Regions from separate parts of the Arthrobacter sp. UYP4 genome, predicted to be linked through region 3. Evidence: riboswitches for the same ligand, from Rfam matches in the RefSeq annotation. Region 3 holds a riboswitch; each other region holds the start of a gene.
The links. Region 3 has a riboswitch for S-adenosylmethionine ahead of AC0Z9V_RS11570 (LLM class flavin-dependent oxidoreductase). Riboswitches for the same ligand answer to the same signal wherever they lie in the genome.
Positions count from the first base shown of each region.

Region 1: it holds a riboswitch for S-adenosylmethionine, as region 3 does, so the genes downstream of both, AC0Z9V_RS01095 (AmiS/UreI family transporter) here and AC0Z9V_RS11570 (LLM class flavin-dependent oxidoreductase) in region 3, are expected to answer to the same signal.
Region 2: it holds a riboswitch for S-adenosylmethionine, as region 3 does, so the genes downstream of both, AC0Z9V_RS02335 (ABC transporter substrate-binding protein) here and AC0Z9V_RS11570 (LLM class flavin-dependent oxidoreductase) in region 3, are expected to answer to the same signal.
Region 4: it holds a riboswitch for S-adenosylmethionine, as region 3 does, so the genes downstream of both, AC0Z9V_RS08405 (ABC transporter substrate-binding protein) here and AC0Z9V_RS11570 (LLM class flavin-dependent oxidoreductase) in region 3, are expected to answer to the same signal.

Region 1 is NZ_JBXAVU010000001.1:239,057-246,202, forward strand. Features, by position in the region: gene AC0Z9V_RS01085 (hypothetical protein) at 91-312, shown strand; gene AC0Z9V_RS01090 (acyl-CoA dehydrogenase family protein) at 358-1,608, opposite strand; gene AC0Z9V_RS01095 (AmiS/UreI family transporter) at 1,717-2,334, opposite strand; SAM riboswitch class IV at 2,374-2,485, opposite strand; gene pdxS (pyridoxal 5'-phosphate synthase lyase subunit PdxS) at 2,735-3,649, shown strand; gene AC0Z9V_RS01105 (GNAT family N-acetyltransferase) at 3,909-4,622, opposite strand; gene AC0Z9V_RS01110 (M3 family metallopeptidase) at 4,651-6,660, opposite strand; gene AC0Z9V_RS01115 (glycerate kinase) at 6,745-7,146, opposite strand, start outside.
Region 2 is NZ_JBXAVU010000001.1:496,726-503,871, reverse strand. Features, by position in the region: gene AC0Z9V_RS02335 (ABC transporter substrate-binding protein) at 1-1,380, opposite strand, end outside; SAM riboswitch class IV at 1,521-1,649, opposite strand; gene AC0Z9V_RS02330 (VOC family protein) at 1,799-2,224, opposite strand; gene AC0Z9V_RS02325 (DUF427 domain-containing protein) at 2,421-2,966, opposite strand; gene AC0Z9V_RS02320 (hypothetical protein) at 3,020-3,316, shown strand; gene AC0Z9V_RS02315 (pyridoxamine 5'-phosphate oxidase family protein) at 3,308-3,799, opposite strand; gene AC0Z9V_RS02310 (GAF domain-containing sensor histidine kinase) at 4,070-5,752, shown strand; gene AC0Z9V_RS02305 (response regulator) at 5,718-6,389, opposite strand; gene AC0Z9V_RS02300 (universal stress protein) at 6,666-7,146, shown strand, end outside.
Region 3 is NZ_JBXAVU010000002.1:632,410-639,555, forward strand. Features, by position in the region: gene AC0Z9V_RS11560 (DUF222 domain-containing protein) at 1-342, shown strand, start outside; gene AC0Z9V_RS11565 (SDR family oxidoreductase) at 505-1,158, opposite strand; gene AC0Z9V_RS11570 (LLM class flavin-dependent oxidoreductase) at 1,350-2,738, opposite strand; SAM riboswitch class IV at 2,774-2,887, opposite strand; gene AC0Z9V_RS11575 (SDR family NAD(P)-dependent oxidoreductase) at 3,102-3,860, opposite strand; gene AC0Z9V_RS11580 (SpoIIAA family protein) at 3,988-4,365, shown strand; gene AC0Z9V_RS11585 (GNAT family N-acetyltransferase) at 4,566-4,859, shown strand; gene AC0Z9V_RS11590 (TetR/AcrR family transcriptional regulator) at 4,910-5,488, opposite strand; gene AC0Z9V_RS11595 (alpha/beta fold hydrolase) at 5,585-6,418, shown strand; gene AC0Z9V_RS11600 (acetamidase/formamidase family protein) at 6,525-7,146, opposite strand, start outside.
Region 4 is NZ_JBXAVU010000001.1:1,791,477-1,798,622, forward strand. Features, by position in the region: gene yjfF (galactofuranose ABC transporter, permease protein YjfF) at 1-647, shown strand, start outside; gene AC0Z9V_RS08400 (aminodeoxychorismate lyase) at 705-1,583, shown strand; SAM riboswitch class IV at 1,691-1,808, shown strand; gene AC0Z9V_RS08405 (ABC transporter substrate-binding protein) at 1,973-2,890, shown strand; gene AC0Z9V_RS08410 (amino acid ABC transporter permease) at 2,901-3,671, shown strand; gene AC0Z9V_RS08415 (amino acid ABC transporter ATP-binding protein) at 3,668-4,405, shown strand; gene AC0Z9V_RS08420 (energy-coupling factor transporter transmembrane component T family protein) at 4,491-5,288, opposite strand; gene AC0Z9V_RS08425 (ABC transporter ATP-binding protein) at 5,285-6,775, opposite strand; gene AC0Z9V_RS08430 (ECF transporter S component) at 6,772-7,146, opposite strand, start outside.

The DNA.
Region 1 (7,146 bases), on a different contig from region 3:
CCTTCGCCGTTCCTTGCGCCGGAACCGATGATTCGGCCCCCGGTCGTGCGTCTAAGGGAGGATGACCCATCCACCAGAACAGGACACGCCATGACACCCGGGACACGGTTCCTCCCGACCGATCTGCACATCGTCTCCGAGACGGACCTCCTCCTGCTGCAGCGCAGGACGGCTCCCTCTGCGCCGCTGCAGCGGGCGGTGAGGACGCCGTCGTCGCGGTGGCCCGCTGGGGCACTCGATGCCGTGCTGGACGAACTGGAGCGGCGCGAGGTCTGCCCGGCGCGGCAGGCGGCCGGTGCGCGGCGCGGCTGAGGCCGGGCAGGACGGGACCGCGGGCGGTCCCGTCCTCCAGGTCGCTCAGGGCTTGCCTGCGCCCGGCGCCGCACCGATGGACCACACGCGGGGAGGCACGGTCCCGTTGACGGAGTGGTCGCCGACGATCCTCGCCTTGAACACCCATGGGTTGTGGTTGGCCGCGGTGCGGGCGTTCCGCCAGTGCCGGTCGAAGTTCTTCGACGTGCTGACGCCGGACGCGGCCAGCGCATTGAAGACGTCGGACGTGGCGCGGGTGGCGAGCGCCGACAGGACCACCTGCGCCTTGGCCGTCTCGAGTTCGGCGACGTCGTTCCGGCGCTCGTCCTCGACCTCGTCGGCCAGGAACGCGCCCTCGTAGGCGTGCTGCAGGGCCCGGGCGGCCCGCTCCACGGTGGCATCCGCGGCGTAGGCGGCGGCGGAGACCTCGCCGATGACCTGGAGGATCTGTGGATCGGCAGCGAACGACGGCGCATTCCCGTGGCTGAAGATCCTCGTGCGGTTCCGTACCTCTCGCGCCACGTCCCGCTCGGCCGCGGTGATGCTGCCCGCGAGGACGGCCAGCAGCACCGCCTGGTAGAAGGCCGTCTGGTACTTGAACCGGGTGTCGAAGTCGATGACGTTCCCGGCCTCGACGCGGGCGCGGTCGAAGGTGGACGTACCCGAGCCGGTGGTCTGCTGGCCGAAGCCGTCCCAGTCGTCCCCGTGCGTGACGCCCTCCTGGTGCGTGCTGACCACCGCGATGACCTTGACACCGTTGTCCGTCCGCTGGGCGAACGTGTCGATCCAGTCCGCGAAGATGCTGCCGGTCGAGTAGTACTTCGTGCCGCTGATGCGGAAGTCGCCGTGGGTGCTGCCCGGGTCCGGGCTCACCTTGGTGATCACGTCACCGATGGTGACGGTGCCGACCTCCGTCCAGGAGTTGCCCACGATCTCGCCGTCCACGAAGCGCTGGAGCCATACGTCGCGCTGGGGACCGGCGGACACGAGGCGGTCCTCCACGAACGCGAAGTGGGCGCGCAGCGCCTGGGGGATGTTCGAATCGGCGGCGGCCAGTTCGGTGAGGAGGCGGAACAGCTGCGGGAGCGAGGCGCCGAACCCGCCGGCGGCGACCGGTACCCGCAGTGCCCCGAATCCGGCGTCGATCAGGGCGCGGATCTCCTGCCGGGGGAGCTCGTGCTCCTGTTCGCGGCGCGATGCGCCGTCCGCGATGCGTGCGAAGAGGGGTCGGAAGCGGGCCGCGAGGAGTTCGTAGTCGGCGTCCGCGGTGGGATGGGTGTGCGTCAGGGTGGTCATGGTGGGCCTTCCGATCGGGCTGGGAGTGGGGCTGGGAGTGGGGCTGGGAGTGGGGCTTGGAGTGGGGCTGGGAGGAGAGGTGGCAGGACGGGGGCGGGGGCGAGGAGATCAGGCGTGGACGGCGACCCGGGGGACGGCCGCCCTCGCCTCACGGGAACCGGCGACGCCGGCGCCGACGAACAGTGCGCCGATGACGGCCGCGGCGGCGACGGCGGAGGCTCCGCCGGCCGGCCAGGCCCCGTTGAGGCCGAGGACGGCGGGGATCACGGTGCTGACGGTGCCGACCAGGATCGCGCTCCAGCCGGTGACCCGGGTAAGGCGGACGGCGTCGAGGGCGAGGATCAGGAAGAACAGACCCCACAGCACCGCCCACGCGAGCCAGAGCACCGAGCCGAGCGGGTCGGTGTCCAGCGACGTGGCCGCGAAGACGACGGCGAGCACGGCGACGAGCCCGCAGAACCAGCCGACGCCGGCGGAGCCCAGACCCGCGACGGAGCCGAGACCCACGTACAGGTAGGTGAGCCCGAAGAGGAAGATCCCGCTCGCCGTGCTGAACGCGGCTGGATCCGGCGCCCCGGTCGCTGCGACGACCGTGGCGAGGACGAGCTGGAGCACACCGACCGCGAGATTGAGGAATCCCGCGTCCAGTGGCGGGACCCGGCCGAGGAGGCCGAGTCCGTTGATCAGAAGGGCTGCTCCCGAGAGCAGCAGGCAGATGTACGACATGGATGTCCCATCGACGGGACGCGGAACCGCTGGAGGTCCGCGCCGTGCTTGCCCCGCGCTGATGCACGGGGCCGGATCTTCACCTGGGGCACCCCGCCACGGAGGGGGTTGCCGTCCGACGAGCCAGGGCTTCGCGTCGGAACTCTTGATCTGTGGCTCCGAGCGTAGGCGGCATATCGTCCGCTTTCCAGCAGGAAGACGCGGCATTCCGCCGCGTGACGCCGTGTGACGCTGCCGGATCGCTGCCGGATCGCTGTCGGATCGCTGACGTGCGCGGTCCCGCGCCGGGGTCCGGAGCCCGCGGGAACGGCCGGGACCGGGGCGGCGGCCGCGACCGGAAGGGCGTCCTGCGGCGGCGTATCATGAAGGGTCAGCTTTTATCTACCTTTAGGGGCAAGTCGTGTCCACCGTTGAAGACAATTCGGCAACCACAGCACAGACCGGCGGCAACCGGGTCAAGCGCGGGATGGCCGAAATGCTCAAGGGCGGCGTCATCATGGATGTCGTCACAGCAGAGCAGGCCCGCATCGCCGAAGACGCCGGTGCGGTAGCGGTCATGGCGCTCGAACGGGTTCCCGCGGACATCCGCGCCCAGGGCGGCGTGTCCCGCATGAGCGATCCCGACATGATCGACAGCATCATCGAGGCTGTCTCCATCCCGGTCATGGCCAAGGCCCGGATCGGCCACTTCGTGGAGGCGCAGGTCCTGCAGTCCCTCGGGGTCGACTACATCGACGAGTCCGAGGTCCTCACGCCCGCCGACTACGCGAACCACATCGACAAGTGGAAGTTCACCGTCCCCTTCGTCTGCGGTGCGACCAACCTCGGTGAGGCACTGCGGCGCATCACCGAGGGCGCTGCGATGATCCGCTCGAAGGGCGAGGCCGGCACCGGCGACGTCTCGAACGCCACGATGCACATGCGCACCATCCGCGCGGAGCTCAACCGCCTCTCCTCCATGGCCGAGGACGAGCTGTACGTCGCCGCGAAGGAACTCCAGGCGCCCTACGAGCTGGTGAAGGAGGTCGCCTCCGCCGGTCGACTCCCCGTGGTCCTCTTCACCGCCGGCGGCATCGCGACCCCGGCGGACGCGGCCATGATGATGCAGCTCGGCGCGGACGGCGTCTTCGTCGGCTCCGGCATCTTCAAGTCGGGCAACCCGGCCGAACGCGCCAACGCGATTGTCCAGGCGACCACGTTCCACGACGATCCGGACATGATCGCCAAGGTCTCGCGCGGTCTGGGCGAGGCCATGGTCGGCATCAACGTCGACGAGATCCCGCAGCCGCACCGCCTCGCCGAGCGCGGCTGGTAGCAGCACAGCACGGGCAGTGCAGAGGACCGCGGCCGGCAGGCCGCGGTCCTCTGCCGTTTCCCGCGGAGGCGGCGACGGCGTCAGTGCCTCGCGGGGCCTCGCGGTCCCCGAGGAGGTCCCCGAGGATGTCCTCGGCCGTCGCCCCGAACGCCCGGGCGCGGTCCCGCCGGGACCGGGCCCACGCACCTCCGACATCACCGTCGGCGGTGGAGGGGGACGCGGCTCGGCTGTCATGCGTCCACCGTCGGGCCGCAGCCGGTCAGAGGTGCAGCGCGTAGGTCCTGCCGCGTCCGAGCAGTGTGAAGCCCCGCTTCGAGAAGAACTCGTAGCCCTGCGGTGTGGCGTTGACGGCGAGGTCCACCGCACCGGCCTGCAGTGCGGCCCGCGCCGTGGCGCTCAGCAGGGCCGTGGCGAGCCCGCGCCGCTGGTGGTCCGGGAGCACCTCGAGGTTGTGGACACCGCCGAGGCGTCGCAGGCCCGTGACGCCGGACGGGTAGAACGAGTACGCGGCTCCGGAGATGCTGCCGCCTTCCCCACTCCGGGTCACGGCATGCCACGCCTGCCGCGGCTGGGAGCGGACCACCCGCAGCTCCTGTTCCAGCGGACCCGAGTAGTCGGGTACATCGGTGGCGAGGACGGCGTCGTCGTCCCCGGGCACGACCACGGCGGCCGCGGGTGCTGCCATCCACCAGGGCTGCCAGCTCGGACCGAATCCCAGACCGGCGAGCTCGACGGGGTCCACCGCGCCGTTGAGCCAGACCCGGACCGAGGAGGCGCCGAGCCGCACCCCCTCGGCCAGGGCGGGCCGCACGGCGTGCGCGCTCACGGACTCCGGGAACATCATCCCCAGTTCGCGTCGCGCGGGCAGCCACACCCACGTGGAGCCGTGCGTCGAGAAGGTCCTCCCGCCCGTCGCCGTGGCCAGCGCCGCGGACCAGGCGGCCTGCAGCCGCTGGCACTGGGCGATGGTCACCATGCGGCTGGACCGCCGGCAGGGCCGGTCATGCGAGCCCGCGGCGGACGAGCAGTGGCTCGAGGTCGGCGTCCCGGCCCCGGAAGGCGCGGAACGCCTCCAGCGGATCGATGCTGTTGCCCCGCGACAGCAGCTCCCGCCGGAAGTGGTCCCCGTTGGCGCGTGTCAGGCCGCCCGAGGACTTGAACCACTCCACGGTGTCGGCGTCGAGCATCTCGCTCCAGATGTAGGCGTAGTAGGACGCCGCGTACCCGCCGGCGAAGATGTGCTTGAAGTAGGAGGTGCGGTACCGCGGCGGAACGGGCGCGAAGTCGACGCCGGCATCGGCGAGGGCCGAGGCTTCGAAGGCCAGCGGGTCCTCGACGACCGTGCCCGGCGGGATCGAGTGCCAGGCCAGGTCCAGCAGGGTGGCACCGAGGTAGGCGGTCGTCTCGAATCCCTCGCCCCAGGCGCCGGCGGCGTGGATGCGGTCGATGACGTCCTGGGGGAGCGGTTCGCCCGTCTCGTGGTGACGGGCGTAGTTCGCGACGATCTCCGGCCAGAGGATCCACATCTCGTTGACCTGCGACGGGTACTCCACGAAGTCGCGCGGCACCGACGTGCCGGAGAACAGCGGGTAGGTGACGTCGGAGAACAGGCCGTGCAGTGCGTGGCCGAACTCGTGGAACATGGTGACCACCTGGTCGTAGGACAGCAGGGTGGGCTCGCCCGCCGCGGGCCTCGAGATGTTCAGGTTGTTGATGACGACGGCACGTGTGCCCTGGAGCCGCGACTGGTCCACGAAGGAGTTCATCCAGGCACCGCCGCTCTTGGTGTCGCGGGTGTAGAAGTCGCCGAGGAACAGGCCGAGGCCCGAGCCGTCCTCGTCGAAGACCTCCCACACCCGCACATCGGGGTGGTACCCGAGAAGGTCGGGGCGCTCGGTGAACGTGAGACCGTACAGCCGGGTCGCGGCGTAGAACACTCCGTCCTGCAGGACGCGCTCGAGTTCGAAGTAGGGGCGGAGGGCGTCCAGGTCGACGTCGAACTTCGCCTTCCGGACCTTCGAGGCGTAGTAGGCCCAGTCCCACGGTTCGATCGGATGGCCGGCCTCGGCCTCCAGCTCTGCGGCCTCGGCCCGGGCATTGCGCACGGCGGGGGCCGCGAGTTCGCGCATCCGGTCCATGATCGCGTCCAGCGACGGGGCGGTCTGGTTGTCGGTCGCTGCCGAGGCGTGCGTGTCGAAGCCGAGCAGGGCTGCGCGCTCGGCGCGCAGGGTCGCCATGCGGGTGGCGATCGCGAGGGTGTCGGCGTCGTTGCCGCGTGCGCCGCGGTCGACGGCGGCCTCGTGCAGGCGACGGCGGACCTCCCGGTCGGTGAGTGACTCGAGGGCCGGCTGCGCCGTCGGGAGGATCAGTGTCAGCAGGTACCTGCCGTCGTGGCCCGCGTCGGTCGCCGCCGTGGCCGCAGCGGAGATCGCGTCCGCGGACAGTCCGTCGAGGTCGTCGGCGGAGTCGAGCAGCAGGGCGGAGTCGTTGGTGTCCTTCAGCAGTTTCTGCGAGAACTCGGTGCTGAGTGCTGAGAGTTCGGAGTTGAGCCGGCGGAGCGTCGCCTGCGCGTCGTCGTCGAGTTCGGCTCCCGCCCGCACGAAGCTGCGGACGTACTCCTGGACGAGGCGCGTGGACTCGTCGTCCAGGCCGTCGAGCGGCACCTGACGGAGGCGTTCGAACAGTGCGCGATTGAGCTTGATGTTGTCCTCGTGCTCCGCGAGGCGGGGGGCCACCTGCTGCTCGAGGCCCTGGATCGCGTCCGTCGCATGGCTGACGGAGTTGCTGAAGAACACACGCGAGACGCGGTCCAGGGTGCTGCCCGCCTGTTCGAGCCGCAGCACGGTGTTCTCGAGCGTGGGTGGTTCGGCGGTGTCCGTGATGGCGTCGATCTCGGCGAGGTGTTCGGCGAAACCCGCGTCGAAGGCCGGCAGGTAGTGCTCGTCCCGGATGGCGGCGAACGGCGGCAGCTGGTAGTCGAGGGTGCTTGGCGCGAGGAAAGGGTTGCTCATGGGAACTAACTTTTGCACGTCGTCGCTCATCCGTGCACTACCTGCGGGCTCGTCCGCACTCCGTCCGCGTGCCGCCGTACCGCGTCAGATGGGCCGGAGCTCGCGGTACCGGGCGTCGATGGACGATGACACGGCGGCGCCGAGCAGGAGCAACCGCATGGTCCGCTCGGTGGCCTCGATGAGCAGTTGCTCGCCGTTCGCGACGGCATCCGCCAGGTTCATCGGGATGGTCATGATGGAGGCGATCGCGTCGATGCCGATGTCGTGCACGTCCGGGGCGCCCCTCCCGAGGGAGCCCGCCAGTGCCAGGACGGGTACGCCGGCGAGCTGAGCCCTGCGCGCGACGACGGCGGGTACCTTTCCGTTCGGTGTCTGGAAGTCGATGGCGCCCTCGGCCGTGATGACGAGGTCCGCCCCGCGCATGAGCGCGTCGAGGTCGAGTCCGGCGAGACCGCTGTCGATCAGGGCCTCGAAGCGTGGCACCAG
Region 2 (7,146 bases), on a different contig from region 3:
CCGGATGAACAGGACGTCGGTGGTGTTGGTGTGCCACACGCCGGCCAGCGCGTCGTAGTCACCGGCGTAGCGCAATTCGCTGAGCTGCGCCTGCGGCAGCTGGATGATCTGGAGGTCGAAGCCGACCTTGCGGGCCTCGCCCTGCAGTTGGACCAGCAGGGGACTCGGCGTCGAGCTCTCCACCGTCGGTACCTCGACGACCAGCCGTCGGCCGTCCTTCGTGCGGAAGCCCTCGCCGTCGCGCTCGGACCAGCCTGCGTCGTCGAGCAGCTGGTTCGCGCGCTCGGGATCGTGGGTGAGCGTCCCCTCGACGGTCGGGTCGTAGTACTTGCTCTCCTTCGAGAGGAACCCGTCGATCGGCGTGTAGGTGCCGAAGCCCAGGCTCTCGGTGACCGCAGCGGTGTCCACGGCGGCGGCGAAGGCCTGGCGGACGGCGAGGTCGTCGAACGGCGCGCGGCTGAGGTTGAAGCTCAGCACGTAGGGGCTGCCGGTGCGGGGGAGGTTCTCGTAGGTGAAGTTCGGGTCTGCCTGGACAGCCGCCGCGTTCTGGGGCGCGAGGTTCTCGGTCAGGTCGTACTGCCCGGAGACGAGGGACTGGTGCCGGATCACCGGCTCGCCGACGAGGGTCACCTCGACGCCGTCGAGATATGCCTCGCCGTCACCCTCGAGCCACTCCGGCGCCCAGTCGTAGCCCTCGCGCTTCGTGTAGGTGATGCTCTGGCCCGGCTGGTAGTCCGCGACGGTGAAGGGGCCGGTCCCGATCGGCTGCTGGCACAGGGTCTCGGGAGCCTCCGCGATGGCCTTGCCCGAGTTCATCCCGAGCCAGGACTGCGCGAGGGTGTAGAGGAACGGGGTGTAGGGGTATTCGAGGTGGGCCTCGAAGGTGTACTCGTCCAGGACCGTGCCGTCCACGTAGGGGGCGATGTACGCGGCGGCGAGCGGTGACTTCGTCGCGGGGTCCCGCATGTGCTCGAAGTTCTGGCCGAGGACCTCCGCGTTCCACGGCGAGCCGTCGCTGAAGGTGACGCCCTCCTTGAGGTGGAAGGTGTAGGTCCTGCCGTCCTCCGAGATGTCCCATGATTCCGCGAGGTAGGGCGCGATGTCCCCGTTCTCGTCCAGCGTCACCACGTTGTCGTAGATCAGGCGTCCCAGGAACTGCTGCTGGGTCGCCGAGATGCCGTGGCCGTCCAGGCACCCCGGTTCGGCCGAGATCGACACGTCCAGGACCCCTCCGGACACGGGCTCACCGGCCGTCTCCGAGGTGGAGGCCGCCGGTCCGGCGCAGCCACTGACAAGGGCCACCAGGGCAACGGCCGATAACGTGGTGAGCCGGCGGACCGGCCGGTGATTCCGGGCAGGGGGAATTACGGATGCATTCATGGAGAATTCCTCTTGAGGGGTCCGGTGCCGCGCACGGCGGAATTCACCGGAAAAGGGGAGAAAGGAGCAACAGGATGCGCTGGACGCGCAGGGCCTGCTAGGGGAGGGGGAGGGCGTTACAGCTCACGGGAGTGCCTTTCGGTGTGCTCTTGCCCGCGCCGGACGGGCACTCACGTGCCATGGCGAAGGCCGCTTCGTCATCCGAACCACCCAGGAACATGGGGTTGGTGTGCGGTCCAGTCGGAGCTTTCCGACCGCATCTCTTGAAGCTGAATTCAATATAGGCAGGGAGACGGGCGGTCCTGCGAATAAGAAGAAATATGACCGGGACGTGCGATACCCGCGCATTGTCCCGTCGAATACCTGGCGGACAGGGAATACGACAGCAGGGGAGCCGGTGCCGCACCTGATTCCGGCATCAGCCGATGACGACGGCCCCGTCGTCGTCGATCCGCCAGCCGGGGTTGAAGGCGATCTCCCAGACGACGTCGTTCGGGTCCCGGACCAGGGCGTGGAAGATGCCCCCGAAGGAGCCGTCGCGGGGCTCCTTGAGGATGGTTCCGCCGGCGTCCGCCATCCTGGCCACCAGCCGGCGGACCTCGTCGGGGCTGCCGACATTGTGCGACAGCGTCATCCCGGACGGTCCGGGCGCCGCATCGAGCCCGACGTCCTGCGCGAACTTGTCGGATCGGAACAGCCCCAGGAGCAGACCGGGCGCCACCTGGTAGAAGATGATCTCCTCCGGGACGTCGAGCGCAGGGGACCAGCCCAATCCGCTGTAGAACGATCGCGCGGCGTCGAGGTCGCGGGTGGCGACCGTGACGAAGTGCAGTTGCTGGTCCATGGCGCGAGCATAGTCGGCACGGCCGGTGCCCTGGGCCTTTTCGGACAGGACCGGGGGGTGCGGAGACACTTGACGCCGCGGCAGGCCTGAGACCGCGACGGTTCTCGGCGGGGAAGCCCACGTCACCCCGGGTGCTCAGGTCACCGCCGACGCCACGTGCCGGCGTCGATCACCGCCCGTGACACGACCACCGATGTCACGACCACGGGGTGAGGGCACGTTCCTGCTGCTCGCCGTCGATGACGAGATCGAGCCGCTCGTCGAGGAACGCGACGTAGTCCTGCACCTCGGCCGCGTCACTCAGGGGGTGTTCGTACTGCCACGCGATGTCATCCACCCTCTTGTCTCCCAGCAGGGCGGAGTACCAGGTCGCGTAGCCCTTGTACGAGCACATGGACCGTGTCGAGCTGGGCTCGAGCGGCGCCACGACGTCCTCGACCGGAAGGTAGTACCGGGCGGGCAGGGTCGTCTCGAACAGCATCCGCGCCCGGGTGGTGTCGGCGAGGATGTGTCCGTCGAGCATCAGCTGCACGTGTCGGGAGGTGCCCCGGATGTCGATGCGGCCGTACGGGTCGTGCGGATGGCTGATGATCTCGTCGTCCTCCTCGAACCAGCTGTCGAAGTCGGCGAATGCGAGGATCACGTAGTCGTCGAGGCCGGGGTCGCGTGCGCGGAATCCGGACGCGACGGCCTCCGTTCCAGCGACGCGTATCCCCACCGGCTCGCCCGCGGTCGTGCGCACGTCGAAGGGGGATCCGCGGGTCCAACACGGGAATCGTCGACAGGTCGGGCAGCATGAATCCGACCGGACCGTTCTCGGGTGGCGGTGGGATGCGGGGCGAGATCTCGGCGCGGATGTCCTGGTACGGGACGGCGTACCCGGGCACGACCCTGCGCGGCTCCCACACGAGCATCGCGTGCGTCGTGTCCACGACGGTCTGTCCGCCGAGCGTGGCGCGGACGCGCTTCGCGGTCGGCTCGTATCTCAGCTTCTGGAGCAGTTGCCCCATCACGTCCCGCATGAGCACACCGGTAGCATCGGTGTCGTGGTTGGCCGGGGGTACGGGAGGGCTCGACATGCACTCACGGTAGACCTGCGTCGCCGCTGCCGATAGAGGCCGATGGCGGCGGCCGCAGCAGGCGCACCGGGACCGAGTACGGCGGATCGGGTGAGCGTCGGACAGGCTGCCCGTACCCGACAGCGACTAGTGGGTGGTGTGCAGGCGGCGCCCGCGCACATGGGCGGGCGGTCAGGGCGAAGAACAGGTCGCGCAGGCCGGGCGCCCACGGCTCCTCGGCTGCTGTACCCCACAACGTGGTGAGGAGTTCAGGATCTTCGACGCGGGCCGCCGGCCCGTTCACCAGGACGGTCCAACCGCTCTGCGTGGTCCTGTCCGTGGAATGGGTCTGGACTGCAGCGTGCTCCAGATGGCTGGTGGCGATGATGCCGTCGGCCCTGGTCCTGACGTACACGCGTTCATCGAGCACGAAGTAGTTGACGGGGAAGATATCCGCAGCCCCTCCCGGAAGAATCCCAGCCGCCCCGTCGACTGCGTGGTCGCCAACGCCCAGCATTGCGACGGCGTGAGTGCGTCCGCGGCATGCATCAGGGCCGAAAACCCCTGATGTGCCCTCCATCAGCCGGACCGGCGGCGGCATCCGCCCAGCACCCGACGAAATCACCTCTGAGCAGATCCCAGCATTCGTGAGCAGCACGAGCTTCCGTCCGTGCAGGTCCTGCGTCCATGGACCGGGAGTACGAAGCGGGCGCCACGCCGACCGGGGTCCGCCGACCCTGTTATCGTCCAACGATGAGGTCTCGTCCTGATCGACGGAGCGTGCGGCATGGTCACCTACCCTGAGGAGCCGCCCCTGGGTGCGGTTGTGCAACCGCCGGCTCCGGCGGGGGTGGAGAACCTCCTGGCTGCCTTCGCCGCCATCGCGGACGACCTGGGGCTCGACACCGTCCTGGAACGTGTCATCGAAGCGGCGTGCCAGCTGGTCGATGCACGCTTCGGTGCCCTCGGCGTCGTCGGTCCGGACCGGAGGCTCAGCCACTTCATCACCGTCGGTCTCCAGGAGGGGGAGATTCGACGGATCGGTCCGCTCCCGACGGGGCACGGCGTCCTGGGATTGCTGATCACCGAGCCGCACCCCGTCCGTCTCTCGGATCTGCGCGAGCACCCCCTCGCCTATGGATTCCCGGCCCATCACCCTCAGATGACGTCGTTCCTGGGCGTGCCGATCCGCATCCATGACCGGGTGTTCGGCAACCTGTACCTGACGGAGAAGAACGGGGGGACGGATTTCTCCGCCGCAGATGAGCAGCTCGTGGTCTCGCTCGCCTCCGCCGCGGGCGTCGCGATAGAGAACTCGCGCCTCTTCGAGGAATCGAACCGGCGGACACGATGGCTGGAAGGCGGGCTCAACGCGGTGAGGGAACTCCTCGGGGAGCACGACGGATCCAGCAATGACCTCGAGATCACCGCTACCCATGCACTCGACGCCTCGCACAGTATCCTCGCCGCCGTCCTCAGGACGTTCGGCAACGAACGGGAGATGATCTGCGAAGCCGTCGACGGCGTCGAGGCCGCGGCCCTCCTGGGACGACGAAGCCACGATGCCGGACTGATGGACCGGCTGCCGACCACCCTGTCACCGGTCCTGCTGGATGCTGAGGACGTCGCGGCGGTACTCCCCGGGGCTGCGGCAGGCACCATCGGGACGGCACTGTGCTGCAGGCTCGCCGGCGCGGGGGACCGGCGTTTCCTCGTCATCGGCCGCCCGCCCGGCGCGACGCCCTTCTCGGATGTCGATCACGGGATGATGCGCACCTTCGCCTCCCATGTGTCCCTGGCCCTCGAACTGCTGCGGATCCACCGGCAGCGGGAACAGGAAGCTGTCTTCGGCGACCGGGACCGGATCGCCCGGGACCTGCACGACCTGGTCATCCAGCGGCTCTTCGCGGCCGGCCTGAGCATCCAGAGCCTGCGGAAGTACACTCCGGATGCGGAAGCGCTGAACCGCATCTCGGCAGTGACGAAGGAACTGGATGCGACTATCAGGGAGCTGCGCGACACCATCTACTCGCTCCGCTCCGTCCCGCAGGTCGCCCCGACCTTCACCTCCACGGTGTTCTCCCTCGTCGCCGATGCCTTCGACGGCCACGACCTCGACCCGGTCCTGCAACTCTCCGGCCCCCTGGATACGTCAGTGGACGACGAGCGAGCCGACCATGTGCGGGCCGTGCTGCTCGAGGGGCTGGCCAATGCGCTGCGTCATGCCGAGGCGCGCACGATCACCGTGATCCTGCGTGCACGGTGCGGACGCCTCGAGTTGAGGATCACCGACGACGGCCGCGGGTTCGAGAACCCCGGCCGGACGAGCGGACTGGCCAACATGAAGCGTCGCGCCGAACTGTGCGAGGGCACGGTGTCCATCACCAGCACCGTGGGTGGAGGGACCGACGTCCACCTCGAGATCCCCCTGGCTGCTAGCGGTATCTCGGTTCCGCCGGCCTCGAGATGAACACCGCCGCCTGCGTGCGGCGCTGGAAGCCGAGCTTCGACAGCAGCGACGACACGTAGTTCTTCACGGTCTTCTCGGCCAGGAACAGTTCTGCGCCGATCTCCCGGTTGGTCAGGCCGGCGCCGATGAGAGCCAGGACCTTCTTCTCCTGGCTCGTCAGTCCCGCCAGCCGCGGATCCTCGACCGGAGCATCACGAAGCCCGGCGATGATCCGTTCCTTCACGCCTGCTGCGAACAGGGATTCACCCGACGCTGCGCGACGGATCTTCTCGATCAGGTCCGAGCCCAGGATCTCCTTCAGGATGTAGCCGGACGCCCCCGCCAAGACGGCGCCGCGCACCGCCTGATCGTCGTCGTAGCTCGTCAGGATCACGCACGACAGCGAGGGATCGATCGAGCGCACGTCCCGGCACACCTCGATCCCCGTACCGTCGGGCAGCCTCGCGTCGAGGATCGCGACGTCCGGTGACAGGGCGGGGATCCTCCGGGCAGCCTCCTCTGCGGAGTCCGATTCACCGACCACGGTGAAGCCCTCGCCCTCGAGCAACTCCCTCAATCCCCGTCGCACGAGTTCGTGATCGTCGAGGAGGAACACCGTGATCCGTCGGTCCTGTATGTCACCTTCGGCCTTGTCCATGTCCGACTCCTCTGAAAGGCCGGGCTCCGACCGGCTGAGCGCGTCCTGCACCCGCACCATCATCACCTGCCGCCCCCTGTCGCAGCAGGGTCCAAGGACCCGGAAGAGGAGATGGGACTTTCGGCCCTATCTCTGCGCACCGGCCCGGCCGACGATGAACGCCTAGGAGATTGCCGCACCCAGGGAGCAGGACACCACCATGGACACGCCCACTTCACCCCGTCTGCCTCGAGTCGACGGTGAGCCCTCCGCTTCGCGACCCCTCATGGTGCCGGCATGATCCGGGGCACCGAGGATGCCGACACCAGCGCGGGTCAGGTCCAGCGCAAACCCGTGGTCGTCGGGTACGACGGCTCGGACGGCGCGAAGCGCGCGGTCCTCTGGGCGGCCCACTACGCCTCGGCGGCACAGCTTCGGCTCGTCGTCGTGCACTGCTGGGTGTGGCCCCTCTTCACCCATGACCTCGGGCCCGTGACGGGCGTTCAGGACAGCGGCCTGCGCCGGGAGGCGGAGAAGCTCGCCGACGAGGGCCGCGATCTCGCCGCGGAGGCGGAACCACACCTGGATGTGCGGAGGCGCCTGATCGTCGGACTACCGGCCGGGAACCTCACCGCGCTCTCTCAGCAAGCCTCGCTCCTGGTCACCGGAACCCGCGGACTCGGCGGTTTCGCGGGCCTGTTGGTCGGATCGGTGAGCTTCCATCTCGCGTCCAGCGCGTCCTGTCCCGTCGTCGTCGTCCGCGAGGCCCGCACCGACC
Region 3 (7,146 bases):
CGACGGGCACTGGTCGCCCGGGACAAGGGTTGCGCCTTCCCGGACTGCACCATTCCCGCCAGCTGGTGCGAAGCACACCACATCACGCCGTGGTCCCGTGGCGGAGGGACCAACATCAACAACGGCGTCCTGCTGTGCACCCGGCACCACCACGTCATCCACCAGGGCCTCTGGACCGTCGAACCGCGCAACGGCATCCCCTGGTTCCACGCCCCTGGCAACCCCGGCCGGGCGGGCACGCCCCGACAGAACACCTACCGGCAAGCCGGAAGAATTGTGCACGACAAGCGACCGGAACAGACGATCAGCTACACCCACACCGACCCGGACCCGCGGCGCTGAATCACCGGCCCAACACGGCGGCACTGACCCAGCAGTACTGGGCAGCGGTATTGAACCGCGTTATGGAACAGCGTTACTGAACAGCGTTATTGAACAGCACAGGGGCTACTATGCGGACGGCGCGCTTACCCCGCGGGCCGTCCGCATAGTGCCGGCACAGTCCTAGAGAGCAGCCTCGATGGCGTCCGCTATCGGCGTCTCGCCGCTGTTGAATTGGATGGTCTTGTCCACCGTGCCGAGGTTGCCGAGGACGACTGCGGCAACATGCGCAACGTCCTCACGCGGCACTGAGTCCTGTTGTGGCTTGTCCGAGACCTCGATCTTCCCTGTACCAGGATCAGTGGTGAGGGCACCGGGGCCGAGGATCGTCCAGGCGAGTTCAGAGTTGCGCAGGTGCTCGTCCGCAGCAGCCTTCGCCTCCGCATAGTGGAAGAACCCGTTGTCCTCGGGCACACCGTGATTCTTGCTCGCGCCGAGGTAGGACACCATGACGTACCGTCCGACCGAGGCTTCCTGTGCTGCATCCATCGAGCGGATCGCTGCATCCCGGTCCACGGCGTACGTGGCCTCGGGGCTGCTGCCACCGGCACCGGCAGACCACACGACGGCGTCGTGCCCGCGGAAGACGTCGGCCATCTGCGCCACCGACAGCTCGGACACGTCGGCCACCACGGGCGTGCCGCCCGCCTGCTCGACGTCGGAAGCATGGTCCTGGGTGCGGAAGATCGAACTGACCTGATGACCCTGGCCCGTGAGGATCTTCGTGAGGTGCAGCGCTACTTTTCCGTGCCCACCGATGATGGCTACGCGTGACATGGGAACTCCTTCTGGTCGTCGGATGTCTTGGTTCCGACGCTAGTCCCCGGTCGTGGGGGCTGGCCACCCATTCGAAGGTGTTCAGCCCCCAGCGCACGCCTATTCCCCGCTGCCGCCCGACATGCCGGGCAGATGCCGGGCCAGCTTCTACTCAGTCGAAGAACGAACCCGGAAGGCCAGTACGCGATGCGTCAGGGACGGACGGGCTGAAGGCGGAAGCTCGCGCCGCGGTGCTCCTCAGGCAACCGGTCGCCCTTGCCGAACAGCTTCTGGCGCAGCGTCCCCTCGGCATATTCCGTCGGATACGCTCCGCGCTTCTGCAGCTCCGGGACCACATACGTGATGACGTCCTCGAAGGATCCGGGTGTGATCGCGTATGCGAGGTTGAATCCGTCCACGTCGGTCTCCTCCACCCACGCCTGGAGCTCGTCCGCGACCTGCTTGCCCGACCCCACGATCCTCGGACCCAGTCCACCGATTCCCGCCCACTCGGCGATGTCCCGCACGGTCCACGGCGCGCCGTCGTCGTTCACCTTCTGGAAGGTGGCCACAGCGGAGTGGATGGCGTTCGACTTCACGGCGCCGAGCGGTTCGTCGGGGCCGTAGACGGACAGGTCCACACCGAACCAGCCGGAGACGAGCACGAGCGCTCCCTCGTAGCTGACGTACTTCTGGTATTCGGCGTGCTTCGCCTGGGCCTTCTCCTCCGTCTCGTCCGTGATCACGGTGAGCAGCGTGTAGATCCGCACCGAGTAGCGGTCGCGACCCTCGGCCTCGACGGCGTCGCGGATCTTCTTCACCACGTCCTTCAGGATCTCCTTGGTCGGTGCACCCACGAAGACCGCCTCGGCGTTGCCTGCCGCGAAGGCGATCCCTCGCGAGGACGCTCCGGCTTGGAAGATGACGGGGGTGCGCTGCGGCGAGGGCTCGCTGAGGTGGATGCCCGGGACGGTGAAGTAGGTGCCGTCGTGGTTGATGTCGTGCACCTTGGCCGGGTCCGTGAACACACCGGTTTCGCGGTCACGCACGACGGCGTCGTCCTCCCAGGATCCCTCGAGCAGCTTGTAGAGGACCTCGAGGTATTCATCCGCGTGGTTGTAGCGCTCGTCGTGCTCGAGCTGGTCCTCGTTGCCCATGTTGCGCGCGGCGGAGGGCAGATAACCGGTCACCACGTTCCAGCCGACCCTGCCGTTGGTGAGGTGGTCCAGCGTGGAGAGCCTGCGCGCGAACGGATACGGGTGCTCGTAGGCGGTGCCGGCGGTGACGCCGAACCCGAGGTGTTCGGTGACGAGTGCCATGGCGGACACGAGCAGGAACGGATCGTTGACCGGGGTCTGCGTACCCTGCCGCAGGGTCGCTTCGTTGGATCCGCCGTAGACGTCGTAGGTGCCGAGGACGTCGGCGATGAAGATGCCGTCGAACAGGCCCTTCTCCAGCGTCTTCGCCAGATCGGCCCAGTAGCGCAGGTCCTTGTAGCGCCACGACTGGTCCTCCGGATGGCGCCAGAGACCGGGTGACTGGTGGCCCACGCAGTTCATGTCGAAGGCGTTGAAGCGGATACGGCGCGGTGATGCGGGCATGGGAGGTCCTCACGTCGGGGCACTGCCGTGGGGAAGCGCCATACTTGCCCGGCTGGTGCAGCCCGGGCCGAATCCTCACCTGGGGCACCCCACTACAGCGAGAGGGTTGCCGTCCAACAAACCAGGGTTTTGCGTTGGAACTCTTGATTCTGCTGACGAGCGTAGAGGCCCGCCTGCATCACCGTCCAGACGCACCTGTCACAGAGCGTCACGATCAGCATGCCTTTCCTGGCGCACGGTGGAACCCGGCGTCGGAACCGTGCGCCGTCGTTTCGTCAGGGTGGGCCTCGCACAGCTGTCCCCGGTCCCGGATCGCGGTCCCTGGCTCGACGCTCGAAACCCGCGATTCCACGCAGCGCGATGTCAGCGCAGGTAGGACGCCCCGTTGGCATCCACGACGGTGCCGCTGACCCACAGCGGCGCATCGGTGGCGAGCCAGGCCACGGCCTGCGCCACCTCCTCCGGGGTCGCCACGCGATCGAACGGACTCTGGGCACGCACGGCATCTCCCCCGGGGCCGTCGAGCACGGTCCGTCCCATGTCCGTCTCGACGAAGCCGGGCGCCACCGCTGCAGCGAGGATGCCGTGCGGTGCGAGCGCGACGGCGAGGGACTGCGTCATCGAGTGCAGGGCCGCCTTGCTCGCACCGTAGGCCGGCGTGGCGGGCTCACCACGGTAGGCGCCTCGAGATCCGACACTGATGAGCCGTCCGCCGTTCGGCCCCGACGGCCGGTCGAGCAGCCGGCGCGCCACCAGCCAGGCCAGGTTCGCCGGCCCCACCAGATTGACGTCGAGCGTCCGGCGCCATGCTCGCTGCCAGTCCTCGAAGGACACCGTGTCGACAGGATGCGCCTCGAAGATGCCCGCATTGTTCACGAGCACATCGATCCCGCCGAGGTCCCGGGTGGCAGCATCGACGAGCTGCCTGCACGCCTCGGGATCGGCGACGTCCCCGATCCCGACGGCGTGTCCCGTACCCGGCAACGCCTCCCGGACGGCCTCGGCGGCCTGCAGATCGCGACCGGCGTGCACGCAGATGCGATGTCCCCGGCCGGCGAGCTCGTGGGCGATCGCCGCACCGATACCGCGACTTGCTCCCGTCACCAGAATGCTCAGTGTCATGAACGAGACGCTACCTGCTACCCAGAGGCCCGGAACGAGAACCATACCGTGGACGCGCAGCCGACTTCGGGGGTGCACCTTGCTACGCTGACACACCATTGCCCCTGTTCCTCCGGTAAGGACCACGATGGACCCATTCAGCGCCCACCTCGACAAGGGGATCCTGTGGCTGCGGTGGAGGCGCGGTGTCGAGATCACCCATCCTCACGCTGTTGCCGCCGCTCGCGCCCTGGCCGAGTTCCACGGCCCGGCAACACTGCCGCTGCTGGTGCACATGCACGGCATCACCGGCATCACCCCCGAGGCACGCGTCGGCATGGCCGCCTACCGCGGCTTCTCGCGAGTGGCACTCGTGGGTGAGGACGCCGTCGACGAGGTGATGTCCGGCTTCTCCCACCGCTCCCCCACCGACACGCGCTTCTTCACCTCCGAGGCGGACGCCGTCGCCTGGCTGCTCAACGGAAGCTCCGTCCGGCAGGGTCTCACGCCGGCCCCACGCGACTAGGACACGACGGGCGCGCAGCGCCACGGCACGACGGGCGCGCAGCGCCACGGCACGACGGCGTCCGGATCCGTCGCAGGACATCCTTCCCACATCGCGGAACGGCAGCCATGGACAGCGGTGTCGCGCGCGTGCTGCGCCGGGCGGCACAACGCACCCCTGGGCGTTGACCGCCCTGCAGGCCGGGTGCCACAGTGACAAACATGAGTACCGGAAACAACGAGATCCAGGTCAGCAACAACGAGGACGAGAGCCGCTACACGGCGAGCCTCGACGGGGAACCGGCGGGCGTCGCCGTCTACGAACGCTCCGGCGACACCATCGTCTTCACGCACACCGTCGTGGACGAGGACGTCGAGGGCCACGGAGTGGGCAGCACCCTGGTCCGGTACGCGCTCGACGACGCCCGCACCCAGCACCTCACGGTGGTGCCGAGGTGCGAGTTCGTCGCGGCCTTCATCGCCGACCATCCCGAGTACCAGGACCTCGTCGGCTGACCCCCCGGAGCTTCTGTCCGTCCCGGCGTGCGCAGGCGGGTTCTCCCGGACTAGGCCGCACCTCGGACCTCATGGCCCAGCGCCACATCGATCAGCACCTCGGCCGCCTGCCGCGCCTGGACCGCCGCGTCGACGGTGCCGGCGATCGCCGCCGTCGTCTGTGCGCCTTCGGCGAGGATCGACAGTTGTGGTCCGAGGTAGGGCGGTGCGCCCGCGTCCTCGGCCAGCTTCCCCACGTACTCCTGGAACGACTCCTTGTGCTGCCGTGCGTAATCGGCGACGTCAGGACTCACGGCGCCGAGTTCGGCGAAGCTGTTCACGAAGCCGCAGCCACGGAAGGAGTCCTCGCCGAACCACTGCGCGAGGTAGTCGAAAATCGCGAGCAGGCGGGCGCGCGGCGTCGGAGCCTGCCGCACCGTCGCGTCCAGCCCTTCGGCCCAGGACCGGTGCCGGCGCTCAAGGACGGCCATGACGATGCTCCCCTTGGACGGGAACTCCTGGTAGAGCTTCTTGAGCGAGACACCCGCCGCTGCGCGCAGTTCGTCCATGCCGACGGCCTGGATCCCCCGCGCGTTGTAGAGCTCGTCGGCGCTCGCCACGATCCGTGTGCGGGCCTCGGAAATATTCATGAAGCCATTCTACTTGAATGGAGAACGATCGTTCTATACGATGTGATCACCGAGAGAGAACGAACGTTCTCTCCGCTCGAGACAAGGACCAGTAACATGGGCTTCATCAAGGTCGGCACCGAGAACACCACGGACATCGAGCTCTACTACGAGGACCACGGCACGGGCCAGCCCGTCGTCCTGATCCACGGCTATCCCCTCGACGGCGGCTCGTGGGAGAAGCAGACCGCCGCCCTCCTGACCGCCGGTTACCGCGTCATCACGTACGACCGCCGCGGCTTCGGGAAGTCGAGCAAGCCCACCACCGGCTACGACTACGACACGTTCGCAGCCGATCTCAACACCGTGCTCGAGACGCTCGATCTGCACGACGCCGTCCTCGTCGGCTTCTCGATGGGGACCGGGGAGGTCGGTCGCTACATCGGCACCTATGGGGAGTCGAGGGTCGCGAAGGCGGTCTTCCTCGCCTCGCTCGAACCGTTCCTCCTCCAGACCGACGACAACCCGACCGGCGTCCCCTCGACCGTCTTCGACGGCATCCGCAGCGCGGCCATCGAGGACCGCTACGCCTGGTTCACCAACTTCTACGACGACTTCTTCAACACCGACAACTTCCTCGGCAACCGCCTCAGCGAGGAAGCACTGCGCAACGCGTGGAACGTCGCCTCGGGGTCGTCCTGGTACGCGTCGTTCGCCGTCGTCGACTCCTGGCTCACCGACTTCCGTTCCGACGTCGAGAAGGTCACCGTGCCTGCGCTGATCGTGCACGGCACCGATGACCGTATCCTGCCGATCGATGCGACGGGGCGCGAGTTCACCAAGCGCCTCCCCTCCGCCGAGTACGTCGAGATCGAGGATGCACCGCACGGCATGCTCTGGACCCACGGCGCCGAGATCAACGAGGTCCTGCTCCGCTTCCTCGCCAAGTAACCCCACCGCACTGCGGGCGCCGGTCCTCTGACGGGCGCCCGCAGTGTCTCCGGACGCCGATTGGGGAACGGTTCCCCGCGATGCCCGTCGATCGGGCGAATCGGGGTCAGCGGAGCTCGGCGGCCTGCCGCCGGAGGTGGGCATGGAGTCCGCCATAGGCGTCGACGGCGGGGAAGAGCGCCTTGGGTGCCTTCACGACGACGCTGTAGTTGGCGTCGACCGCGTTGGCGATCGGGGCGAGCGCGGTCTGCGTCAGGAGCTGGTAGGCGTCGAGGTGGTGCAGCCCGAAGAGGTCGCCGAACCACCGCACCATCTCGAGTTGGCCGATACGCCACGAATCCTCCATGGGGCGGGAGGACCCGACGGCCATCCAGTGGTAGTCGGTCTCGAGCCGCGGCCAGGACGGCGCACCGCCCTTGATGAGTTCCACGATGATCGTCGAGTGCATGGCGCCCTCGACGGCGGTGCCGCAGGCCTCCCCCTCGCCCTGGCGATAGTGTCCGTCGCCGATGGAGAACAGCGCACCCTCGACGTTCACACCGAGGTAGACCGTGGTGCCGGGCTTGACGTCCGGCGCGTCCATGTTGCCGCCGAACCGCTCCGGTACGAGCGAGGAGCGCACCTCACCCCCGGGCGGCGCGACGCCGACGGTGCCGAGCATCGGCTCGAGCGGGAGCGCCACCTCGAAGTCCCCGAGCCGCGACTGGAAGCCGACCGTCCGGCGCTCG
Region 4 (7,146 bases), on a different contig from region 3:
TCATGGGGCTGGTCATCCAGGTCTTCGAGATCCAGCCCTTCATCGTCACCCTCGCCGGGCTGTTCCTGGCACGGGGCCTCTGCTACATGATCAGCGTCGACTCGATCACCGTGACCGACCCCTTCTTCACCGCGATGGCCCAGGCGAGGATCCCGCTGGCCGACAGGCTCTTCATCTCCCCCGGCGTCGTGATCGCACTGGTGGTCGTCGCCGTCGCCTTCTACGTCCTGCACCAGACCCGCTTCGGCCGGACGGTGTACGCGATCGGCGGCGGCGAATCCTCGGCGCTGCTCATGGGACTCGCCGTCCCCCGGACCAAGGTCCTCGTCTACGGGATCAGCGGGCTGTGCTCGGCGGTGGCCGGGATCCTCTTCTCGTTCTACAGCCTTTCCGGGTACAGCCTGGCGGGCACGGGCCTGGAACTGGACGCGATCGCCGCGGTGGTCGTGGGCGGCACGCTGCTCACCGGAGGATACGGCTACGTCCTCGGCTCCCTCGCCGGGGTGCTCATCCTCGGCATCGTCCAGACCTTCATCTCCTACGAGGGGACGCTGAGTTCCTGGTGGACGCGCATCGTGATCGGCGCGCTTCTCCTCGCCTTCATCCTGCTGCAGAAACTCTTCACGCGGAAGGCCAGACTCACCTGACGGCCCCGCCGCACCGGTCCGCCCCGCTCCCGCGACCCAGCCGATACGCTGGAGCGCATGACTGTTCTCGTGTTCCTCGACCCGGCCCACGACGACGGCAGGGTCGTCGACGCGTCCCAGCCGCAGCTCCTGGCCACCGATCTGGGCGCCACCCGCGGTGACGGCATCTTCGAATCGCTCCTCGCCGTCGGAGGATCCCCCCGCAAGGAGCAGGCGCACCTCGCGAGACTCGCGTCGTCGGCCGCGGCCCTCGACCTGTCGGTGCCCGACGCCGAGGCCTGGAGCCGTGCCATCCGCACCGGCCTGCGGGAGTTCTCGGCAGCGGAACCGGGTGAGGACCATGCCGTCGTGAAGCTCGTCGCCACCCGCGGCGTCGAGGGTGCCGGCCGGGCCACGGCCTGGGTCTCGGTGGCACCCGTTCCGGCGTCGACCCTGGCGCAGCGGGAGGCAGGCCTGAAGGTGCTGTTCCTCGAGCGCGGCTACGACAGCACGGTGGCGCAGCGTGCTCCCTGGCTGCTGATGGGGGCGAAGACGCTCTCCTACGCCGTCAACATGGCCGCCATCCGCCATGCGAAGGCGCACGGCGCCGACGACGTCATCTTCATCTCCTCGGACGGGAAGGTCCTCGAGGGCCCCACCTCCACCGTGCTCCTCGCGTACGACCGCGACGGTCGGAAGACGCTCCTCACGCCGCAGCTCGAGAGCGGCATCCTGGCGGGCACCTCCCAGAGCGCACTGTTCGCCGCAGCCCGGGAACAGGGGTGGGAGCTCGGCTACGGACCGCTGGAACCGCACCACCTCCTCGACGCCGACGCCGTGTGGCTGATCTCGAGCATCCGGCTCCTCGCGCCGGTCCTCTCGCTGGACGGCACGGAGCTCCGGACCTCCGCCGCCCTGACCGCAGAACTCACCGGACTGGTGGATCGTTTCGTGTAATCTCCACCACAAAAGGGCCCCTCCGGGGCCCTTTGCTACGTCAAACACCACTTTCCCGGCATCCGCGTTTTGACCCGACGCTTCGTGCTGCCCTACCGTTTTCCTGAAATCAAGAGTTCCAGCCATCGGCCCTGGCCGGCTGGACAGCAACCCTCTCCCGTAGTGGGGTGCTCCAGGTGAAGATTCGGCCGCCGGGCCAAGTCCCCCGGTTGGCAAGTACGGCGTCGTGCGGCCTGTCCCGAGGTAGACGGAGGACACCACCGCCACAGCGCGCACAGCCCAGAACAGCGAGCGTGTCACCCAGCAGCCAGCAGCCTCCCCCTGCCGCCATCCGGCATCCCCGAACACCCAGCGCCCGCACCCGGGCCGGCATCGAAATGAAGGACACCATGAACATCTCCCGCAAGGTCCTCGCTGCACTCACCGTGCCGCTCCTCGCCCTGACCGTCTCCTGCGGCAGTGACAGCGGAAGCACGCCCACCGAATCCGCCGACGCCCTGGCCGGCAGCGACCAGCAGTCGCTCGACCAGTACACCACCGAGGACACCACGCCGATCGACGAGATCGACACGTCCGGGCTCGGCCTCATCACCGACGGCACCCTGCGCGTCGGCACGCTCTCGGACGCCCCGCCGAACATCTTCCTCGAGGACGGTGTCTTCACCGGCTACGACAACGAACTGCTGCGCGCCATCGGCGAGAAGCTCGACCTCGAGGTCGAGTTCGCCTCCACCGACTTCTCCGCCCTCCTCGCGCAGGTCCAGAACAAGCAGTTCGACGTCGGGTCCTCCTCGATCTCGACGACGGCGGCCCGCCGCGAGAACGTCGGCTTCACCAACGGCTACGACTTCGGCTACATGGCCGTCGTCACGAAGAACGGCTCCTCGGTGAGCGGCTTCGACTCCCTCTCGGAGAGCACCCGCATCGGCGTGGTCCAGGGCACCGTCCAGGACGACTACGTCTCCAATACCCTCGGCCTCGAGCCCGTGCGCTTCCCGGACTACAACACGGTGTACGCCAACGTGAAGAACGGGCAGGTGGACGCCTGGGTCGCCCCGTCGCAGCAGGCCACCGGCCAGGTGAAGGAGGGCGACGACACCACGATCGCCGAGACCATCATCAACACGGAGAACTTCACGGCGTACGCGGTCAACAGCGACAACCAGCCCCTCATCGACGCCCTCAACTCGGGCCTCGACGCGGTGATCGCCGACGGCACCTGGTCCGAGCTCACCAAGGAGTGGTACCCGGACCGCGAGATGCCCACCGACTGGAAGCCCGGCAGCAAAGCCGTGGACGTAAAGTAGCCGGCCCTGCATGGATGCCCTCGAACAGCTCGGCAAGACGTTCTTCGACTGGGAGGCGATGGCCGCGGTCCTGCCGGACCTCCTGACCGTCGGACTGCCCAACACCCTCCTGCTCGCCCTGGCCTCGGGGATCATCGGGACGATCGTCGGCATGCTCCTCGCGATCATGGGGATCTCCCGCAACCGGGTGCTCCGGTGGATCGCACGCATCTACACGGACATCTTCCGCGGCCTCCCCGCCGTCGTGATCATCCTGCTCATCGGACTGGGCCTCGGTCCCATCCTCCGGCAGGTCACGGGCAGCACCAGCCCCTACCCGCTGGGCATCCTCGCCCTGTCGCTGATCGCCTCGGCCTACATCGGGGAGATCTTCCGCTCCGGCATCCAGAGCGTGGAGAAGGGTCAGCTGGAGGCCTCGCGTGCGCTGGGCTTCAGCTACGGCGCATCCATGCAGCTCGTGGTGGTGCCCCAGGGCGTGCGGCGCGTGCTGCCCGCCCTGGTCAACCAGTTCATCTCGCTCATCAAGGAGTCGTCGCTCATCTACTTCATCGGCCTCGTCGCCAGTGAACGCGAGCTCTTCCGGGTGGGCAACGACGCCGCGAGCAACACCGGCAACCTCTCGCCCCTGATCGCGGCCGGCGTGCTCTACCTCTGCCTGACCATCCCGCTGACGCACCTGGTCAACTTCATCGACACCAGGCTCCGCGTGGGCAGGAAGCAGAAACCGGAACCGGACGAACTGGCCGCGGTGATTCCGACGAGCGGAGGAGCGAAGGCATGAAGACCATCGAATCGGGAACACTGACGGGCAAGGGCCTGCACCTGTCCTTCGGCTCCAACCACGTGCTGCGCGGGATCGACCTGCACGTGGAACGGGGGACGACGGCGTCGGTCATCGGGCCGTCCGGCTCCGGGAAGTCCACCCTGCTGCGTGTCCTCAACCGGCTGATCGAACCCGACCAGGGCGATATCCTGCTCGACGGCCGCTCCGTCCTCAAGGACAACCCGGACGAGCTGCGCCGCCGCATCGGCATGGTGTTCCAGCAGTTCAACCTCTTCCCGCACAAGACCGTGCTGGACAACGTGTCCCTGGCGCTGCGCAAGCTCCGGAAGATGTCCGCCGGCGAGGCACGGGAGAAGGCCCTCGCCCAGCTCGACCTGGTGGGCCTCAAGCACAAGGCCGACGTCCGGCCGGGCAACCTCTCCGGCGGGCAGCAGCAGCGCGTGGCGATCGCGCGGGCGCTGGCCATGGACCCCGAGGTGATGTTCTTCGACGAGGCCACGTCCGCGCTGGACCCGGAGCTCGTGAAGGGCGTCCTCGCCCTCATGGCGGACCTCGCCTCGGCGGGCATGACCATGGTCGTCGTCACGCACGAGATGGGCTTCTCACGCAACGTCTCGGACACCGTGACGTTCATGGACGGCGGCGTCGTCGTGGAGTCGGGACCACCGTCCGCGATCTTCGACGACGCGCAGACGCCCCGCCTGAGGTCGTTCCTCTCGGACGTCCTCTAGCGGTCCTGCCGGGGCCGGGATCCGCTCGCATGCCACAGGGGCTCCGCATCCGCGGAGCCCCTGTGGCATGTCCGGCGCCTCCCGGTCAGGAGAGGAGGAAGTTCCAGGTCCCGGCCAGGACCGCCGCCGCTACCGCGCCCGCCGCGACCACGAGCCCGACGGCGGCGACGCCGAGGTCGAGGGACGAGAACGTGCTGGTCCGCGCCCAGGTGCGCGTCGCATCGCCGAAACCGCGCGCCTCCATCGCCGTCGCGAGCCGCGTGGCACGCCGGATCGCCTGGACGATCAGCCCGAAGGACTGCCCCAGCAGATTCCGCGTGCGCGCGACGACGGAGCCGTCCGAACCGATGCCCCGCGCGTGGCGTGCCAGTCCGAGGGACTCCCACTCCTCCAGGAGCAGGCCCACGAGCCGCAGCGAGGCCAGCCCGCCGAGGACGAAGCGGTGCGGCAGGTGCAGCTTCTGGGCGAGGGCGTCGGCCAGGTCCGTGGGGTCCGTGGTGAGCAGGAGGAAGATGCCGGGCAGCGCGAGCGCGAGCCCCCTCAGCCCGACCGCGACCCCGGCCGCCACCGAGCCCTCGGTGAAGAGGAACGGCCCGACGTCGATCAGTACCGTTCCGCTCTTCTCCGCGAGCAGCGCGGTGCCGTAGGCGCCGATCGACGCCGCGACCAGCAGGGGCCAGATGCGCCGGGCGAGGCCCCACGCACTGATGCCCAGCAGCGGCATCAGCGCGAGCTCGCAGGCCAGGACCACGGCGGCACTGACCCAGTCGATGCTCGCCATGAGGGCGAGCGTGATGACCGCGGCGGCGAACAGCTTGGACACGGGGTTGGCGCGCAGGAGCGTCTTCCCGGTCAGCACCGGGGTCAGGTGATCGGTGCTCATCGGGCCACCAGCCGTCCCGCCCCGTCGGCGATGTGCAGGGTCCTGCCGCCGAGGGCGGCGATGAAATCGGCGTCGTGCGTGACGGAGACGACGGCCACGCCGTCGTCGATCAGCTCGCGCAGCAGGGTGACGAGTTCGGCCCAGGTCCCGGCGTCCTGGCCGAAGGTGGGCTCGTCGAGGATCAGGAGGCGCGGGGCCGTGGCGAGCATCGTCGCGACCGACAGCCGCCGCTTCTCGCCGCCGGAGAGCGTGAACGGATTGGCCTTCAGCAGATGGGTGAGGCGGAGGCGCTCGGCCAGCTCGGTGATCCGCCGCGGATCGGCGGTCCCGCTGACGCGTCGCGGCCCGAACTCCAGTTCCTCGCCCACGGACGCCGTGAGGAACTGGTGCTCGGGCTCCTGGAAGACCGTGCCGATCCGCTGCACGAGCTGGGCCGACCGCCAGCGGAACGGGTCGCTGCCCGCCGCTCCGGCGAGCGGAGGCGCGGCGTCCACCCGGCCGGCGCGCGGCCGGAGCAGGCCGCCGAGCGTGAGCGCCGCCGTCGACTTCCCGGCGCCGTTCGGCCCGGTGATGCCCAGTGCTTCCGCCTCGTGCACCCGGAGGTCGAGGTCCTCGACGGCCGCGGGGCCCCGCTTGGTCCTGGCCACCGTGAGGGAGCGCGCCGACAGCAGCGGGCCGCCACCGGCGCCGGGTACGGGCCCTCCCAGGGGCGGCCGCCGGCCCGGGACCCAGACGCCGGCGCGTGCCAGCCCGGCACGCGTGGCCTCGTGCCCCAGGATGTCCGCGGGGGAACCGTCGGCGAGGACGCCTCCCCCGGCGTCGAGCACGATCACGCGGTCCACCACATCGGCCCAGACCGCCACGCGGTGCTCGACGACGACGAGCGTGGCACCGGTGCGCTCCAGGACGCGGACGACGGCGTCCCGCACCTCGAGGACGCCGTCGGGGTCGAGGTTCGCGGTGGGTTCGTCGAGCAGGAGCAGCCCGGGCTCCATCGCGAGGACGGACGCGAGCGCGAGGCGCTGCTTCTGCCCCCCGGACAGCGCGGTGGTGGGGTGGTCGAGCGGGAGGTCGAGGCCGACGTCGTCGAGCGCCCTGCCGACGCGCTGCCAGATCTCCTCGCGGGGCACGGCGAGGTTCTCGGCGGCGAAGGCCACCTCGTCGCCGACGCGGGCGAGCACCACCTGCGTCTCGGGGTCCTGGAGCACCAGCCCAGCCCTCCCCCGCGCCGCGGCCGGGGGGACGCCGTCGAGCAGGAGTCCGCCCTCCTGTTCGCCCTCGTCCTGCGCGCCGAGCACCCCGGCGAGTCCGTGCAGCACGGTCGACTTGCCCGCCCCGGACGCCCCGAGGAGCAGCACGCGCTCTCCCGGCCCGATGTCGAGGTCGAGGTGGCGTGCCGCGAAGGCCTTCCGGCCCGCGTGGCGCCAGCCCCAGCCGCGGGCGCTGACCTGCACGGCCCCCGCGGCCGGTGGGTGTGCTGCCGTCACACGTCCGCCGAGCGGCCCGCGGCGAAGGAGGACAGCGCACCCGTCCTCGCGAGGCCCCGCATGGCCAGCCACGAGAGCAGGCCCGCGATGACGACGCCGGAGATGGCCGCGAACACGGTGTAGAGGAGCTTGAACTCGAAGGTCCAGAGCGCGTTGTAGAGGATGTTCTCGCTGATCGCGAGGGCGAGGCCCGCGCCGAGGCCGGCCAGCAACGCGACCGGCAGGTTCCACTTCCGGTACAGGAAGAGCAGGAAGACCAGTTCGGCGCCGGCTCCCTGGATCGCTCCGGAGACGAGGACGCCCACGCCCCACTGCGTGCCGATCAGGGCGGACACAGCCGCCGCGAGCATCTCGCAGTAGAGGGCGGCACC